DNA from 3 places in the Mycolicibacterium sp. YH-1 genome. Region 1 is predicted to be linked to each of the others. Evidence: riboswitches for the same ligand, from Rfam matches in the RefSeq annotation. Region 1 holds a riboswitch; each other region holds the start of a gene.
What was found. Region 1 has a riboswitch for cobalamin ahead of L0M16_RS00240 (ABC transporter substrate-binding protein). Riboswitches for the same ligand answer to the same signal wherever they lie in the genome.
Positions count from the first base shown of each region.

Region 2: another riboswitch for cobalamin. It lies ahead of L0M16_RS02160 ((2Fe-2S) ferredoxin domain-containing protein); the one in region 1 lies ahead of L0M16_RS00240 (ABC transporter substrate-binding protein).
Region 3: another riboswitch for cobalamin. It lies ahead of metE (5-methyltetrahydropteroyltriglutamate--homocysteine S-methyltransferase); the one in region 1 lies ahead of L0M16_RS00240 (ABC transporter substrate-binding protein).

Region 1 covers NZ_CP092915.1:50,141-54,695, forward strand. The annotation lists gene L0M16_RS00235 (glycosyltransferase family 87 protein) at 1-1,355, shown strand, start outside; cobalamin riboswitch at 1,380-1,568, shown strand; gene L0M16_RS00240 (ABC transporter substrate-binding protein) at 1,600-2,595, shown strand; gene L0M16_RS00245 (FecCD family ABC transporter permease) at 2,592-3,641, shown strand; gene L0M16_RS00250 (ABC transporter ATP-binding protein) at 3,638-4,450, shown strand; gene rpsF (30S ribosomal protein S6) at 4,535-4,555, shown strand, end outside.
Region 2 covers NZ_CP092915.1:453,845-458,399, forward strand. The annotation lists gene L0M16_RS02155 (diol dehydratase reactivase ATPase-like domain-containing protein) at 1-1,425, shown strand, start outside; cobalamin riboswitch at 1,408-1,550, shown strand; gene L0M16_RS02160 ((2Fe-2S) ferredoxin domain-containing protein) at 1,588-2,244, shown strand; gene gjpA (outer membrane porin GjpA) at 2,952-4,532, shown strand.
Region 3 covers NZ_CP092915.1:6,781,147-6,785,701, forward strand. The annotation lists gene metE (5-methyltetrahydropteroyltriglutamate--homocysteine S-methyltransferase) at 1-1,168, opposite strand, end outside; cobalamin riboswitch at 1,292-1,504, opposite strand; gene L0M16_RS31895 (enoyl-CoA hydratase/isomerase family protein) at 1,509-2,327, opposite strand; gene glgX (glycogen debranching protein GlgX) at 2,433-4,555, shown strand, end outside.

The DNA of each region.
Region 1 (4,555 bases):
AGCGGGTCGCGGTGTGGGAGAACCAACGCGCCTACTACGAGTTCTGCTACTCCGACACCGTGCCGCTCTACACCGCCGAACTGCTCAATCTTGGGAAGTTCCCGTACAAGTCGAGCTGGATCGAGAAGAACGCCGAGGGCCAGCAGCAGATTCAGTACGACGGCACGCCCGCCGTCAGGTACATGGAGTATCCGGTCCTCACCGGCATGTATCAGTACGTGTCGATGACGCTGGCCAAGACCTACACGGCGTTGACGAAGCTTGTGTCGGTGCCGATCGTCGCCGAGGTGGTGATGTTCTTCAACATCGCCGCGTTCGGTCTGGCGTTGGCGTGGATGGCGACAGTGTGGGCGACATCGCGGTTGGCGGGGCGCCGGGTCTGGGACGCCGCGGTGGTGGCGGCTTCGCCGCTGCTGATCTTCCAGATATTCACCAACTTCGACGCCCTGGCCGTCGCGGCCGCAGTGGGCGCGCTGCTGGCGTGGTCGCGGCGAAAACCGGTTCTCGCCGGGGCGCTCATCGGGATCGGCGTGGCGCTCAAGCTCTTTCCGCTACTGCTGTTGATCCCGCTGGTGATCCTGGGCGTGCGCACGGGGCGGGTCCGCGACGTCGGGAAGACGACCATCGCCGCGGTGCTGGCCTGGTTGGTGGTCAACCTGCCGATCATGGTGATGTTCCCGCGCGGCTGGTCTGAGTTCTTCCGGCTCAACACCCGTCGCGGCGACGACATGGACTCCATCTACAACGTGGTGAAGTCCTTCACCGGGTGGGGCGGGTTCGACCAGAACCTGGGCTTCTGGGAACCCCCCACCGTGCTCAATAGTGTGACCGCGGTGTTGTTCGCGGTGTGTTGCGCCGGGATCGCCTACATCGGTCTGACCGCCAGGCACCGTCCCCGTCTGGTGCAGCTGGCGTTCCTGGTTGTGGCGGCCTTCCTGCTGACCAACAAGGTGTGGAGCCCGCAGTTCTCGTTGTGGTTGGTGCCGTTGGCCGCGCTGGCGTTGCCGCATCGCCGAATCCTGTTGGGATGGATGACGATTGATGCGCTGGTGTGGATGCCGCGAATGCTGTATCTCTACGGCGAGCAGAACATGGGTCTGCCCCAGGAGTGGTTCACCACGACGGTGCTGCTGCGCGATATCGCCGTGGTCGGCCTCTGTGTGCTGGTGGTCCGGCAGATCTACCGGCCGGAGCAGGATCTGGTCCGCCTGCACGGTCGTGTGGACGACCAATCCGGTGGCGTGTTTGATCGCGCCCCCGACGCGTTCCCGTCCTGGTGGCCCGCTCGGCTGCGGCCCCGAAGCGAGCCGCAACCCGTCGTGTCGGCCGAGCGCGAGGCTGTTCTCACCACCTGACGGCGCCGTGAGCGACACATCTCCGATAGTGTCGAGATGGCCGGTCGCCGACCGGCTCCGATGGGCAGTCAGGAAGCCGGTGCGAAACCGGCGCGGTCCCGCCACTGTGACTGGGGAGCGAACCCCGCTGTCGACCACGGCCGTCAAGGCTGGAAGGTCGGGGTGAGCATCGATCCAGGAGTCAGGATACTGCTCCCGCCGGACCTCGTTCTGGGACGTGGACATCCCGGATGGAGCCGATGCAATGCCATGCCTGACCCAACGCCGACCGATGCGCCTGCTGGCGATCGCTGCCCTCGCCCTGCCGCTTCTGGCGGGGTGCGCACAGCGGGGTGACGCTGACGCCAGCGCCGCCGCCGCGCCGGGATTCCCCGTCTCGGTGGACAACTGCGGTGTCGAGGTGACGCGGCAGGCGGCACCGACGCGCGCCGTGGGCTACTACCAGCAGTCGGTGGAGCTCATGCTCGCGCTCGGTCTGCGCGACTCCATCGTCGCTACGGTGTACCCGGACAACCCGCCGCTACCGCAGTACGCCGAGGACTACCGCGCCATCCCGGAGCTGTCCAACAAGGACGCGTCGTTCGAGCAGATCCTGGAGCTGGCACCGGATTTCGTCTACGGCGGGTACAGCAGCACGTTCGACGAGTCGGCGGGAAGATCGCGGGCCTCCTTCGCCGATGCGGGCATCACCACTTACCTCAACCCGGAGTACTGCGCCACCGAACCGATCACCATGGACGACGTCTACGACGAGGTGCGCACCATCGCGACGCTGTTCGGCGTCCCGGGACGGGCCGACTCCCTGGTGTCGGACATGGCGGCCAGTGTCGCCGAGGCCACTACCCGCATCGAGGGCGTCGACCCGGTCTCGGTGTTCGTCTACGACAGCGGTGATGCCACCGCGTTCACGGCGGGCCGGCAGGGCATCGGCAATCAGATCATCGAATTGGCCGGTGGTGCGAACATTTTCGGCGACCTCAACGAGACGTTCGCCGACGTCTCCTGGGAGCAGGTGCTGCAACGGCAGCCCGAGGTCATCGTCATCTACGACTACTTCGGCACGCCAACGATCGAGGCCAAGAAGGAGTTCCTGCGCAGCCGGCCGGAACTCGCTGCGGTACCGGCGATCCGCGACGACCGGTTCGCCGTGCTGACGCTGCAGGACGCCGTGCTCGGGGTGCGGGCGCCGTACGCGGTGGGGCCACTGGCCGAGCAGTTGCATCCCGCCCGCTTCCGGTGACGTCCCGACGCCGCGTGCCCTATCCGCTGGTGCTACTGGCGCTGGGGGTGCTGCTCGCGGCGTGCATGATCGCGGGCCTGGCGATCGGGTCCATCTCGATCCCACCGATGGATGTCGCCCGAAACCTGCTGCACCAGTCGCTCCCCGGCATGTTCGATGCGAGCGGGGCGCCACACCATCAGATGATCATCACCCACGTGCGCGGTCCGCGAGTGGTCCTCGGCGCGGTGGTCGGTGCCGGGCTGGCGGTGATCGGGATGACGTTGCAGGCGTTGGTGCACAACCCGCTGGCCGATCCGTATCTGCTCGGGGTCTCCTCGGGCGCCTCGGTGGGCGCGGTGGCCGTGATCGTGACCGGTGGTGCGATTCTCGGTGCGGCCTCGATGCCCGTCGCGGCGTTCGTCGGCGCCGTCGGTGCGCTGGGCCTGGTGTACTTCCTGTCCCGCGCGGGCGGCCAGATCACCACGACACGTCTGGTGCTGGCCGGAGTCGCCGTCGCGTACGTGCTGTCGGCCGTGACAAGTCTGATGCTGCTGACCGCCAGAACTGGCGATCAGGCGCGTCAGGTACTGACCTGGATGCTGGGCGGTCTCGGTGGTGCGCAGTGGAATTCGCTGTGGCTGCCGCTGGCGGCGGTGCTGCTCGGACTGGTCTATCTGCTGGCACACGCGCGGACGCTGAACGTGCTGCTGGCCGGTGATGAGGCCGCGGTGACCATGGGTGTGGACGCCGACCGGTTCCGGGTGGTGACCTTCGTACTGGCATCGCTGATGACCGGCGTGCTGGTCGCGGTCAGCGGTCCGATCGGGTTCGTCGGGCTGATCCTGCCGCACGCGGTGCGCCTCCTGGTCGGCAGCGACCATCGCCGGGCACTGCCTGCGGCGGCGTTGGCGGGCGCGTCGTTCCTGGTCCTCGCCGACATCGCGGCGCGCACATTGGCGTCGCCGCAGGAGATTCCGGTGGGTGTGCTCACCGCGCTGTGCGGTGGACCGTTCTTCCTGTGGCTGATTCGGCGCGACGCCCGTCGTGGGGCGGTGCGGTCATGACCGGCGCCCGCCTGCACGCCGACAAGCTGTGCGTGGAGCTCGGTGGTCGCCGCATCCTGCACGAGGTGTCGGTGCGCGCCGAGCCCGGCCAGGTGATCGGCATCGTCGGGCCCAATGGATGCGGCAAGTCGACGCTGCTGCGCAGTCTGGTGCGGATCCTGCGCCCGACGAGCGGGTCGATTCACATCGACGGCGTCGACGTGCAGACGATTCCGGTGCGGCAGTCCGCGTGCACCGTGGCCGCCGTCCTGCAGGACGTCACCGGCGACTTCGACCTGCGGGCGCGCGACGTCGTCGCGATGGGACGCGCGCCCTACAAGCGAATGTTCCAGCGGGACGGCGTCGCCGACGAGCGGATCGTCGACGACGCGCTGCGGATGGTCGGGGTCGGCCACCTCGGTGATCGGCCCATCGCCTCGATGTCGGGTGGGGAACGGCAGCGGGTTCTGATCGCGCGTGCGCTCGCACAACAGCCCCGGCTGCTCGTCCTGGACGAGCCGACCAACCACCTCGATGTCCGCCACCAGTTCGACGTGCTGGCGCTGCCCGCCGCGCTGGGCATCACCGCGGTGGTCGCACTGCACGACCTCAACCTCGCCGCGCACTTCTGCGATGTGGTCCATGTGCTGGATGGAGGGCGCGAGGTGTGCTGCGGGCCTCCGGGCGAGGTGCTGACGACCGAGCTTCTGGCGCAGGTCTACCGGGTGGTGGCCAGCGTGCGGCCGCACCCTGACACCGGGCGGCCGCAGGTGAACTACGACCCGGGGGCCCGGGAGCGCGATTTCGCAGGTGGGGGGCTCGTCGGGTAACCTGGCCCAGTTGCCGACGCAGGCGACCCTCCTGTCGCGGAATGTCCGCGGCCGCACACGACCATAGGAGGTGATGGGTTCCTTATGCGTCCATACGAAATCATG
Region 2 (4,555 bases), 400 kb from region 1:
GGCGCCGGGTGCGGGGTGGGACACCATGTTCGACTCGCCGATCTCGACGGCCCGGTGGATGGCGGACCGGTCGTCGTATCCGTGGACGGGGCAACCGATTTCGAGGTGGCCGCACTGGCCATCTCCGACGCCGTGGACCGCGGCTGGCAGGTGGCCGGCGTGATCGTCGCGCAGGACGACGCCGTGCTCATCCGCAACCGCATCCCCATCGACGTTCCGGTCGTGGACGAGGCAGACGTCGACGGTGTGGAACCCGGCGCGTTGGTCGCCGTGGAGGTCGTCGAGGAGGGTCGCGCGTATCGCGCCATGGCCGATCCCATCGCACTGTCGGCGGCACTGCACCTGAGCCACGACGACATCGTCGACATCGCGGAGTTCTGCCGTGAACTCGCCGATTCCTCGGCGATCGCCGTCACGCGGCGCACCAGCCCGGTGCCCGCGCCCACGGCCGACGACGACTACGTCGACTGTGTCATAAACGGCACGGACGGCATGGCCGGCGACACGGTGCGATACTCGCCCGCCCAGGCCCACGCCGTGTTGCGGCTGGCGCCGCCGGGCTGCGTCGAACGCATCCGCCTGCGCTCGGTTCCCGCTGCGGCGAGCGGCATCGCGGTGGAGGATGCGTTCTTCACCGATCTCGCGTCGATCGACAGCGGGGCGTGGCTGCGCCGTGGTGTCGTCGACGCCCAGGGCACGGTCGTGGCCATGCTGTCGGCCGACGAGGTCTCCGACGCCGCAATCACGTTGGCGGAGTTGACGGGACGGCCGGCACGCACCCTGAGCACCGAGCCGGAGGCGGCGGCATGGGGCGCTCGCACCACACCGGGGTTGCCGCCTGACGCGCTGGTGTGCGATATCGGCGGCGGCACCATCGACCTGATCGGCGCCGAGCGAACCGTCGTCGCGGCAGGGGCGGGGGAGACCATCACGGTCGCAGTGGCGCGGGTGCTGGGCATTCCGCGTGCGCTTGCCGAGCGTGTGAAGCGCACCCCCGCCGTCAGGGTGGAGGGCCCGCACGTCGCGCACGAGGAGGACGGCCGCCGCGTCTTCCTGGACTCGCCCGCGCCGGCCGACGCGATCGGCAGGCTCTGTACACGAGGTGACGCGGGTCTGGTGCCGTTCTCCAGCAAGCTGGCCGCCGAGGAGTGGCGCAGCCTGCGGTTGGCCGTCAAACAGGAGACGGTCGCGTCCAACATCGCCCGCTGCATGCGAGCCTTCGAGCAGCCGCCGAGCGCCCTGGTGCTGGCTGGTGGCGGCGCACTCGACGACGAACTGCTGCGCACTGTCGGTGAGGCACTGCGCGCCGTGCCCGTCGTTGTCGGGCGGGCCAATATCGACGGTGTGCACGGACCGCGGTTCGCGGTGGCGTGCGGGCTGATTCACCTGTTCGCGGCCCGGCATTCAAAACCATTGAGCTGCTAGAGTTCAGCCGTTCTTCGCGATGTGGAACAAGGAAGTCCGGTGCGATTCCGGCGCGGTACCGCCACTGTGAGCAGGCGTCTTGTGCGCTTCGTGAGCCAGATACTCGGCCACATCGTTCCCTTCGACCTCGGGGCGGTGCTTCCCCGAGACAAGGACTAAGTCATGACTGCCCGCCCTCACCGCCGTGTCCTTGTCGGATTGGGCGTCGACGCACCGTCGCAGGACGCCGACCTGTTGCTCATCGCCGAGTATGCCGACGCACGCGTCGCATACCTGCAGATGGGGTCACCCACCCTGGTCGAGGTGCTGGACGATCTCGCAGCCGACGAGCCGGGTGCGCACGTGCACCTCGTGGCCGCGCCCACCGCGGGGGCCCCGGCGCCCGCACGATCGTGGTTGCGGAGGGTGGCCGGGGACTGGACCCGGCGGCACCCGGGCTCACTCGTCGTCACGGTCGCAGACCGGCCCGTGACAGGCGGTGAGGCCGCTCTGTCGTCGCCTGCCTGGGAGCAGGTGCCCGGGCACGGTCGTCATGTTCTGGTGTGTCGCGGTCCGCGTTGCACCGCACGTGGCTCGGCGTCCGTCGCAGAGGCGATCGACGACCGGCTGCGCGAACGCGGGCTCGGCGACGACGACGTATTGGTGACGCAGACGGGGTGTCTCTTCCCGTGTAACCACGCCCCAGTTGTCGTCGTGCATCCGGGCGACCAGTGGTGGGGTCCGGTCTCCGCCCAGGATGCTGGGGCTCTCGTCGACACCTGGGCCGCCGATCCGCAGCGCGAGGTCGGACGCGAAGTGAACAAACCGCCACGTCCTTGAAATGGTCGTGATTCACCTGCGGCCACTTAGCCGAGGCCGGGCAGGATGTCGCCGAGGCCGAAGGTGACGGGCTGCTCTAGTTGGGCTGCCCCTTCATGTGTCGGATGACAGCCAGGAGCGGGTGACGGCAGAAGGCGCTCAAGTGTTCGCGCCAGCGCAACCGATGTCGCGTCCTTCAGTGAAGAATCACCGGCCAAAGAACGTTCGATGCCGCGAAGCTGAGGTGGTGAACATGTTTCATTTTGCGACCTCTCGCTGGATAACTGGGAGTGACTGCAGGGAGTCGACGGCAAAGTTACGGAAGGCTTGGGCGGCACCCACCACGCTCGCCGGGCGACAGTTGACAGTTGGGCTGAGCAATCGCTTAGCGATTGTCGTCCAGTCGCCTCGATGCGTCTACGGCTATCTGACTTGCCATCTGTTTCATGGACTTAAACAGTCCAATTGGCGCTGTTTGGGACGCGGTAGCGATGTGGCGGCCCGCTCGAATCAGTTTTTACAGTCTGTAGGGAATCCCGGGCGGATCGGTTGTGGTTCGAGGTCGCGGAGCCCCGCCGTGCAGCGATGGACAGTTGCTTCGCTACCGGTGAGGCGACCGCAGCGGTGCTGCTTTTCCGAAAATAGAACAGGTTCTACAAATACTCCAATGTTCAAATATTTCTCGGGTAGCGTCACGCCCGTCAATATCGACCACCCAAGGAGATACCTTGCACTCCGCTTTGCGCCCCTACGTGACCTCCGGGTTGGCTTTGACAGCCGCCGGCGCGATCGCCCTCGCCCCCATGGCGCCCCCCCCGGCCGTTCAGGCCGCCGCACACCGGTCTGTTAACACATCGGTAGAGCTGACGGCCGGGGCGAATCTCATCACCCCATGGGTCAACTCGTTCAACACCGCCTCCGCCAACGCCACAAGGGTCGCCGACTTCTACTTCAAAGCGCCCGGTGCCGTCCTGCAGCAGGCCATCGTCAACCAGGTCAACTACCTCGGGGTGCTGCTCAACAACCCGGGCCACATCGGCGCCGTACTCAACGACATCGGCACGAATCTGCAGAACGCGTTCAACGCCGCCACCTTCCTCGGCGGGACACCGGCGGACCTCAAACGTTGGGCCGCGGACTCCAACGACGCAATCCACTCCCTCATGTGGGGGGCTCTCACGGGCCTCACCCCCCATCCCGCGATCCCGGCTCTCAACGAGCCGATCCGGACAGTCCTTCAGCTCCTGGCGTCACCGCTAACCGGTGTCCTGATTGGCTTGTCGGGCCCGTTCGTGAGCCCCGTGGTGGCGGCCCTCAACAGCATCCGCGCCATTATGACCGCCCCGGACATTCAAACGGCATTGCAGACGCTCGTCGCCATGCCAGCTACCGTTGTTGGGGCCTTCTTCAACGGTGCGTCCCTCAACCTTGACGCGCTGGTGCCGCTGATCAGTGCATCCGGGATTATGCCGGCCGGCTTCAACATCACTTCTCTCGGCGTGGAACTTGGCGGACTGTTCACCGCCGGTGCTACGAAGTCCGTGGCCGGGGTGTTCCAGCCCGGCGGCTCGATCTTCAACTCCCTAACCTTCGTTACTCAACTAGGAGGCTCACCACTAACCGTTCTGGGCCGTGCGGTCGGCCCGCTTGCCGCGTTGGCGAGCCTTTCGCAGATGATCGCCAAGGCAATCGGTTGGGACGGTGTGGGTAACCCTCTGGCCAAGCTGAAATTCCCGCAGATCACCGGTCCCAGCGCCGTGACGAACAACGTGTTGGCTGCCGCAGTTGATACCGCGCCGACCGTTGACGCTGTCGCCTCGCTGCCATCGGTAAATGCCCAGATGGTCTCGCTGGGCGCCAGTTCTACTCCCGGAGTGGACGCTGCTGCGGGGCAGGCGCCGGCTCCGGCCATCGAGGCGCCCAAGGTCGAGGTCACACCGGAACCCGCAACACCCATCGAGGCGGAAGCGCCCGCTGACGTGCCGACCGATGTCACGGAAACTGTGCCATCCGAACCGAGTACGACGGCACCGGCCGAGGGTGAGACCACTGGCACCGACACCGACACCACCGTTACACCTGTTGATACCAAGGACGGCAACAAGGTGGTGCCTGGTGTCAAGGCCGGGGCCAACAACAAGTCCGGCGACCGGACTCAGGCGGGGCTCAAGGCTCTCGGCGATCAGGTCGGGGCCGCGGCGAAGAACTTCGGCGACGGGATCAAGAAGGCCCTCGGCGGTAACCGCTCCAGCTCCAGCTCCAGCTCGAGCAGCAGCACCGGCAGCGACGCCGGTGGCGGCAACGAGTAACCGCACCAGCTAAACCCGTGGGC
Region 3 (4,555 bases), 540 kb from region 1:
TACGACGTGAGGCGATGGCCGTGTTCGATGCGGCGACCTCGGCGGCGATGGCGTCCCGCCCGTCCCTCAGACCGCGCGCCAGCGCGACCACTTCGGTCACCTTCTCGGAGCCGAACGCCAACCAACTGCGCAGCGCGGGCTCGAGCCCGGGCTCCGCGTCCAGTGTGTACGGCACGTGCAGCGTTGAGCAGGACGTCGAAACCGCCACTGCACCCGCCGATCCCACGATCGTGGCCAGCGTGCCCAACGCCGCCTCCAGATCGGTGCGCCAGACGTTGCGGCCGTCGACGATCCCGGCGACGACGGTCTTGCCCGCCAACTCCGGGACAGCGGCCACTGCCGATGCGCCGCCCGCGACCAGATCGACGCCGATGGCCTCAACGGGCGTCCGCGCCAGAGCGGGCAGCGCATCGGCCAGTTCGCCGAAGTAGGTGGCCACGAACACTGCGGGCCGTTTGGCCAGGCCTGCGAGCAGCCCGTAGGTGCGCTCCGCCAACTCGCCCGCGTTGTCCAGCGTGTCGGTCACCAGGACGGGCTCATCGAACTGCACCCACTGCACACCCTCGTCCACGAGGACCTCAAGCAACTCGGCGTAGACGGCGAGCAGGTCGTCGAGGCGTGCGATGGGCGCACCCGCCCCGTCGACCGCCTTGGACAACGCGAGGAACGTGATGGGTCCGACGATCACCGGCCTGGCCGGAATGTCGAGTGCGCGTGCCTCTTCCAGCTCACCGAGGAGCTTGAGGGGATTGAGTGCGAACCGCGTCCTCGGGCCGATCTCGGGAACCAGGTAGTGGTAGTTGGTGTCGAACCACTTGGTCATCTCGAGCGGCGCGACGTCGTCGTTTCCCCGCGCGGCGGCGAAGTAGCGGTCCAGATCGCTGGAATCGGCACCGATACCGGCCACACGCTCTGGCAGGGCGCCGACCAGCACGGCGGTATCGAGCACCTGGTCGTAGTAGGAGAAGGTGTTGACCGGAACCGAGTCCAGGCCCGCGGTGACAAGCGACTGCCAGGTGTCGGCCCGCAGGTTCGCGGCAAGGGCCTCGAGTTCGGCTCGTTCGATGCGGCCCGCCCAGTAACTCTCGACGGCACGCTTGAGTTCCCGTTTGGGGCCGATCCGCGGCGAGCCGGTGATGGTGGCGGTGAACGGTCTAGCTGTGGTCATGCGACGTCCTCTTGACGAGACGGATGGATATCACCAAGAGACGTCGAACCGAGCGCGATCATTCCACTGGAGTAACCGCTTCGGCCACTGCCCATTCCACGAGGCGATGATCCACCGAACGCGGCGCGTCCGGTACGGCTGGCAGGTCTTCGGACTCACAGGCGCGCACGATGTTCGTGCACCTACTGGCCGTCGCTTCCCAGCCCTTGCGGACCAGTGCTGATGACGGCGGTCGTTCCTGCATACCGCTGCGGGACAGTCCCGGATTCTCACCGGGTTCCCTCTTGCGATGTCGCCGTCCGAGGACGACGACAAACCAGCTGCACCGGCCAGCGTATCCCTAGTGCCGTGTCGGGTCGACGGGCCGCCCGGACCACTGCGGTGGACGGCCGGCCTGGAACGCCCGCACGCCCTCGCGGGCGTCGTCATGGGCCATGAGTACGCGATGGATGGCCGTCTCCCGTTCCCCGACCGCGGCGGAGTCGAGGTCGAACGAGTCCCACAGCAGCCGCTTGCTCGCCGCCACCGACATCGGCGCGGTATTGGTGGCGATGTCGGTGGCGATCTCCAGGGCCGCGGGCAGCACCTCGTCGGCGGGCAGCACCCGGCTTCCCAGCCCCAGCGCCACGGCGCGGTGCCCGTCGAGCGTCGCGCCCGTCAGCAGGATCTCCGCGGCGTTCGCGATCCCGACCAGGCGCGGCAGCACCCAGTGCGAGTATGCGTCGCCGACCACCCCGCGGCGGACCTGCACCACGCCGTACTTCGCGTCGGCGGCGAACAGTCGGATATCGCACTGCAGCGCCAGGGTGAGCCCAAGCCCGAGGGCGTGGCCGTTGACCGCGGCGATGACGGGTTTGCTCAGCGTCCAGGCGGGCACCGCGACACCCGCGGCGGTGAAGCCTGGGCCGGTGCCCGCGAAGGTGTCCTCGCCCCCGGCGAGGTCGGCGCCCGCGCAGAATGCGGGTGGGGCCCCCGTGAGGACCAGAACGCGAACGCTGTCATCGGCATCGAGCCTGGTGTACGCATCGGCCAGCTCCTGGCGCATACCGTCACCGAACGCGTTGCGCCGCGCGGGCCGATTCAGCGTGACAGTAGCCACACCGGCCTGCACGTTGGTTTGCAATGTGCGGTAAACGGGCAGTTCAGCAGGTGCGCGCAAGCGACTCCCCTCCAGTCCGAACAACTCGCCCAGCGTGCCCTCGCACCCCGGTGCGCCGTATCGTCGCCATAGTCGCATCAAGTGAAACAGCCAGAAGGGTTGCCCTTGTCCGAAGCTTCGAGTTCCAACGCCGTTCCACAGGAGATCTGGCGCGGCAAGGCCTATCCGCTGGGCGCGACGTACGACGGATCAGGCACCAACTTCGCGGTCTTCAGCGAGGTGGCCGAGCGTGTTGAGCTGTGCCTGTTCGACGCGGACGGCACCGAGAGCAGGATCGCGCTTCCCGAGGTCGACGGTTTCGTGTGGCACGGTTTCGTGCCCACCATCGAGCCGGGGCAGCGATACGGCTACCGGGTGTACGGGCCCTATGACCCCGACAACGGTCACCGCTGCAACCCGAACAAGCTGTTGCTCGACCCCTACTCCAAGGCCATCGACGGCACGTTCACCTGGAACCAGTCACTGTTCGGCTACACCTTCGGCGACGAGAACAGCCGCAACGACGACGACTCGGCCGCCGACATGCCGAAGTCGGTCGTGATCAACCCGTTCTTCGACTGGGGCACCGACCACCCGCCGCACCACGAGTACGCCGACACCGTCATCTACGAGGCCCACGTCAAGGGGCTGACTCAGACTCATCCCGACATCCCCGAGCAGATCCGCGGCACGTACGCGGCCGTTGCGCACCCCGTCATCATCGAGCACCTGAAGTCGTTGGGCGTCAACGCCATCGAGCTGATGCCGATCCATCATTTCGCCAACGACTCAACCCTGATCGAGAAGGGCCTGTCGAACTACTGGGGCTACAACACGATCGGGTTCTTCGCGCCCGATCACAAGTACGGCAGCAGCGCCACCCCCGGCGGTCAGGTGCAGGAGTTCAAGGCCATGGTCCGCGCGCTGCACGAGGCCGATATCGAGGTGATCCTCGACGTGGTCTACAACCACACCGCCGAGGGCAACCACCTGGGCCCGACGCTGTCCATGCGGGGCATCGACAACGCGGCCTACTACCGACTCGTCGACGATGACAAGCGGTACTACATGGATTACACCGGCACCGGTAACAGCCTCAATGTCGGTCACCCGCACTCACTTCAGCTGATCATGGACTCGCTGCGCTACTGGGTCACCGAGATGCACGTCGACGGGTTCCGCTTCGACCTGGCGTCCACCCTGGCCCGGGAGTTCTACGACGTGGACAAGCTGTCGACGTTCTTCGAACTCGTGCAACAGGATCCGACGGTCAGCCAGGTGAAGCTCATCGCCGAACCGTGGGACGTCGGCCCCGGCGGCTACCAGGTGGGCAACTTCCCGCCGCAGTGGACCGAGTGGAACGGCAAGTACCGCGACACCGTGCGCGACTTCTGGCGTGGCGAGCCCGCCACCCTCGACGAGTTCGCCTACCGCCTCACGGGTTCGGCCGACCTGTACGAGCACACCGGCAGGCGACCGGTCGCGTCGATCAACTTCGTCATCGCACACGACGGGTTCACGCTGCGCGATCTGGTGTCCTACAACGAGAAGCACAACGAGGCCAACGGCGAGGGCAACAACGACGGGGAGAGCCACAACAGGTCGTGGAACTGCGGCGTCGAGGGCCCAACCGACGATAAGGAGATCCTCGCACTGCGGTCCCGGCAGGAACGCAACTTCCTGGCGACTCTGCTTCTGTCTCAGGGCGTTCCGATGATCTGCCACGGTGACGAACTCGGGCGCACGCAGGGCGGTAACAACAACGGCTACTGCCAGGACAACGAGATCACCTGGATCGACTGGGCCAACGCCGACGCCGAACTTCTCGACTTCGCACGGGCGGCCTCGGCACTACGCGCGGCGCACCCGGTGTTCCGTCGCCGCCGGTTCTTCAGCGGCAAGCCCGTGGGCAGGCGGGGTGAGGCCGGGCAGCCCGATATCGCGTGGTTCGCGCCCGACGGCGACGAGATGACGGGCGACGACTGGGGTTCGGGATTCGCCAAGTCGGTGGCGGTCTACCTCAACGGCCAGGGCATCCCGGACCGCGACGTGCGCGGCCAGCGGGTCATCGACGACTCGTTCCTGCTGTGTTTCAACGCCCACTACGAGGACATCGAGTTCACCCTGCCGCCGGCCGCGTTCGGCGAGGCCTGGCAGGTCGTCCTCCAGACCGGCGGCCCGGAGCCGGCACCCGATGCCACGGCCGCAGCGGGTGCGAGTCTGACGGTTGAGGCCCGCAGCACCGTCGT